DNA from 2 places in the Rahnella sp. Larv3_ips genome. Region 2 is predicted to be linked to the other one. Evidence: predicted binding sites of a transcription regulator. Region 2 holds the regulator's gene; the other holds the start of a gene.
What was found. The regulator PhoB, encoded in region 2, activates phosphate uptake and scavenging genes when phosphate is short. The targets are predictions, from matches to a motif close to CTGTCATAAAACTGNCNNAT.

Region 1: pitA (inorganic phosphate transporter PitA) is a predicted target of PhoB. The motif match lies at 1,108-1,127, and genes of this name have one in related genera.

What each region holds. Positions count from the first base shown of each region.
Region 1 is NZ_MJIB01000021.1:561,884-564,357, reverse strand. Features, by position in the region: gene ED901_RS22095 (NAD(P)/FAD-dependent oxidoreductase) at 1-876, opposite strand, end outside; gene pitA (inorganic phosphate transporter PitA) at 1,199-2,474, shown strand, end outside.
Region 2 is NZ_MJIB01000005.1:689,573-692,046, forward strand. Features, by position in the region: gene phoR (phosphate regulon sensor histidine kinase PhoR) at 1-1,050, opposite strand, end outside; gene phoB (phosphate response regulator transcription factor PhoB) at 1,072-1,761, opposite strand; gene sbcD (exonuclease subunit SbcD) at 1,978-2,474, shown strand, end outside.

The sequences.
Region 1 (2,474 bases), on a different contig from region 2:
CACCAGACGCTTCGGCAGTTGCATCGCCAGCGTATTTTTCAGGCTTTGATTGGGATGTTCCTGCCGCTGGTCATTGAGAAACGCCGCCAGATCGACGTCAGGCAGTAAGTTAACGCTCACAAACTCACCAGGCAACCAGTAGCTGGAAAGCTGTAAAACGGCCGGGCCGGACATGCCGCGATGGGTGAAGAGAATGCTTTCACGGAAAACCGTGCCGTCTTCAGCGGTCAGCACCGCAGGCACTGACACGCCCGAGAGGGTTTGCAGGTGATCCAGCAGCGGTTTGTGCAGGGTAAAGGGCACCAGACCGGCGCGGGTCGGCAATACTTTCAGCCCAAACTGCTCCGCCAGACGGTAACCGAACGGCGTCGCGCCCAGCCCCGGCATGGAAAGCCCCCCACTCGCAACCACAAGTGAGTGAGTGCTCACAGTTGAGCCGTTCACCTTGATGACAAAGCCATTTTCCGTTTTCTGTACGTCGGAAATCTCACTGCGCAACCGGACATCGACATTGCCCAGTTCGCATTCTTTATCCAGCAGCGCCACGATTTGCTGTGCGGAGTCATCGCAAAAAAGCTGACCGAGGGTTTTCTCGTGCCAGGCGATGTTGTAGCGGTTGACCATGTCGATAAAATCCCACTGGGTGTAACGCGCCAGGGCGGATTTGCAGAAATGCGGGTTTTCGGAAAGATAGGCGGCCGGTTCGGCATACAGATTAGTAAAATTGCAGCGTCCGCCCCCCGACATCAAAATTTTACGTCCGGTTTTCTTACCATTATCCAGCAGCAGAACCCGGCAGCCACCCTGTCCGGCCTGCGCTGCACAGAACATGCCTGCCGCACCCGCACCTATGACTACCACATCAACCTGTTCCACTTTTGGCCTCTCTTTCCGGAAAATTCAGCTACGTTTTAAATAGGATACGCCCTGCGCACAGGAGGATTTTGACCGCTGCGCGTCGCGGATTGTAAGGGACTGACGGGGTATAAACCAGTCACAGGGGCATTGCATGAGGCAAAGTAAGCAAATGTTTCAAACGGCAAAGACCCAACAACCTGCTGATTAATAAAAAGTTAATCTACATTGCAACATTTTTTGAACTGTTTTTAATCAAAAAAATGTCATATTTTCCTTTTATCGGCCCCCTGTTCTCGCAGATAATGCGCGGCGTTCATGACCACTAACTGGCGTAACAATTATGCTGCATCTATTTGCCGGGTTGGATATTCATACCGGTTCGTTATTGATTCTCGCGTTACTGTTTGTCCTGTTCTATGAAGCCATTAACGGTTTTCATGATACGGCCAATGCAGTAGCAACCGTCATCTATACCCGGGCAATGCGTTCGCAATTAGCGGTCGTGATGGCGGGTGTGTTTAACTTTCTTGGCGTCATACTCGGTGGTTTGAGTGTGGCTTATGCCATCGTCCATTTGCTTCCAACCGATCTTCTGCTCAACGTGGGTTCCACTCATGGCCTTGCCATGGTGTTCTCGATGTTACTGGCAGCGATCATCTGGAACCTCGGCACCTGGTATTTCGGCCTGCCGGCGTCCAGCTCCCATACGCTGATCGGCGCCATCATTGGTGTCGGGTTGACCAATGCATTAATGACTCACACGTCCGTGGTCGATGCATTAAACATCCCAAAAATGATCGGTATTTTTGCCTCTCTGATTATCTCGCCTCTGGTTGGGATGATTATGGCGGGGACCATGATTTTCCTGTTACGTCGCTACTGGAGCGGCAACAAGAAACATGCCCGTATCCACCTGACGCCTGCTGAACGTGAAAAGAAAGACGGCAAGAAAAAGCCGCCGTTCTGGACCCGTATTGGCCTGATCCTGTCGGCTATCGGCGTGAGCTTCTCTCACGGCGCTAACGACGGTCAGAAAGGTATCGGTCTTATCATGCTGGTTCTGATTGGTGTGGCTCCGGCAGGTTTTGTGCTGAACATGAGCGCCACCGGTTACGACATTACCCGTACCCGCGACGCCGTGACGCACCTCGGGCAGTATTATCAGCAGCACGTTGATGCGGTACCCCACGTGGTAGCACAAACGCCACTGGTGCCTGCGCCAGACGTGAATATCGCCCCGACCGATGCAGCAAAAGTGTTCCATTGCGACAGCAGCCATGCGCTTGATGCTATTGGCCGTGCGCAAACTCTGCTGACCAATCTTCCGTCCTACAGCGCATTGTCACCGGATGAACGCAGCCATATGCGTCGCCTGCTGATGTGCGTGTCTGATACGGCAGATAAAGTCGCTAAGCTGCCGGAAACGTCACCTGCGGATAAACGCTTCCTGGGTGAACTGAAAACCGACATTCTTCAAACCGTGGAATATGCTCCGATCTGGATCATCATCGCTGTGGCTCTGGCACTGGCGCTGGGCACCATGATTGGCTGGAAGCGCGTTGCGACCACCATTGGCGAGAAGATTGGTAAGAAAGGCATGACCTACGCACAGGGCC
Region 2 (2,474 bases):
CGCGCCGTGCGGCGTTTGCTGCCAGTTGACTTCAATGCGGGTGCCCGCCGGGGTGTGATTGACCGCGTTGTACACCAGATTGGAAACCGCGCTGCGCAGTTGATCTTCGTTGCCAAAGACCTTCAGCTTGTCGTTTATACGGAATACGACCTCATGCTGACCGCCGCTCAGCGTCTGCACTTCACGCTCCAGCATGCCGAGCATCACCGGAATATCGACTTTCTCGTGCAAATCCATATTGGCAGAAGCTTCTATTTTCGACAGCGTCAGCAGCTGTTTTACCAGCCCGTCCATGCGTCGCGTCTGCTCCTGCATGGTATCCAGCGCTTTGGAACGAAACGGCTCTTCCAGCTTGGCGTCTTCCATCATTTCCAGATAGCCCTGCAAAACGGTCAGCGGCGTACGCAGCTCATGGCTGACGTTAGCGAAGAAGTTGCGTCGCGCGCCCTCGAGCTGACGCATCTGCGTGACATCCCGCGCCACCATCAGTAATTGCCCTTCAGAATAAGGCATCACGCGAAACTCCACGTAATGCTCATTATTCAGCTGAAGATTCAGTGCACGGCTGAAATCCCGGGCCTGGATCCAGGCGCGAAACTCCGGATAGCGCAAAAGGTTAAAGATGTGCTGCCCGTTGTCTTCCGGCCAGCGAAAGCCGAGCAGTTCCTGCGCCAGACCGTTACACCAGAAAATATTGCCCTCTTCGGTGGTCAGCACCACTGCATCAGGTAACGATTCTGCACCGCTGCGAAAACGTTTAATTAATTGCCCTAATTCGCGACGACGACGACGGTTACGCATCTGCATCTGGTTCAGCCCGTAGAAAAGCGGCTCCCAGCTCCAGCGCCCGTTTGGCGGGGTGATGCTGCGGTCAAGCCACAGCCAATGTGAGAGTTTAAGCTGGTTGTAATAGTTCCAGCCCAGCGCCGCCAGCAGCGACGCAAAGAGAAGCCAGCCAAAATGGCCGACAAAAATGCCGAGAATGATCGCTGGCAGGCAAAAGAGGAAAAATTCGCCGGCCAGCCGTTTCCATGACAAACGTTCTAACACACAGATTCTCCGCTGTGGGGATTAATAACGCGTTGAGAAACGGTATCCCGTGCCACGGACAGTCTGAATCATTCTGTCATGTCCACTGGTTTCCAGCGCTTTACGTAAACGACGAATATGCACGTCCACGGTGCGATCTTCCACATAAACGTTAGTGCCCCAGACGTTATTCAGCAACTGTTCGCGGCTGTAAACACGTTCTGAGTGGGTCATAAAGAAGTGTAATAATTTGAATTCGGTCGGCCCCATGTCGAGCGCCTGCTCGTTGGCCATCACCCGGTGAGAGGAAGGATCCAGGCTCAGCCCCTGCATGTCGATCACCTCTTCCACCGCCATCGGAGAAATGCGGCGCATTACCGCTTTGATGCGGGCAACCAGTTCTTTCGGAGAAAACGGTTTGGTGATGTAATCATCGGCACCCACTTCGAGGCCGCGCACCCGATCTTCTTCTTCACCGCGTGCGGTCAGCATCATCACCGGGATTTCGCGGGTCAGGGCTTCACGTTTAAGGTGCTTAATAAACTGAATACCGGAACCGCCCGGTAACATCCAGTCGAGCAGGATAAGCTCAGGATAAGGCTCGACCAGCTGGGCCACCGCGGAATCAAAATCTTCAGCTTCAACAGCCTGATAGCCATTTTGTTCCAGTACAAAACACACCATTTCACGAATAGGAGCTTCGTCTTCAACCACTAATATACGTCTAGCCATCGTAGGTCCTGCCAATAGGTTAGCGATCTTTTATTTGATTGCGGGCGCCATTATGCGTCAGTTTTGTGACAGATTTATGAATAGAAAGGATGGTTCATTACCCGGCAATTTAACAGCCATCTTGCTGAAATGCGTCCGATTTTCTCAGGACATCGTCCCCCGTCGGCGTTTATACTTTGCGCCATTGTTACCGCACCGCGAACCACAGGGAGTTTCATGCGCCTGATCCACACCTCAGACTGGCATCTTGGCCAGTATTTCTTTACCAAAAGCCGCGCCGCCGAGCACCAGGCCTTTCTGCGCTGGCTGACGGAACAGGTGGAAAATCATCAGGTTGATGCCGTGATCGTGGCCGGTGACATTTTCGATACCGGCTCACCGCCGAGCTATGCCCGCGAACTGTATAACCGCTTCGTGGTGGAATTACAACGCACCGGCTGTCAGCTGATTGTGCTGGCCGGTAATCATGATTCCGTCGCCACGTTAAATGAGTCCCGCGAGCTGCTTTCCTGTCTCAATACCCGGGTGATCGCCACCGTCGGCGAAGATCTGTCTGAGCAAGTGCTGGTGTTAAATCAGCGCAATGGTACGCCGGGAGCCGTACTGTGCGCGATCCCCTTTTTACGCCCGCGCGATTTAATCGCCAGTCAGGCAGGGCAATCCGGCAGCGACAAACAGCTGGCCTTACAGGAAGCCATTGCCGCGCATTATGA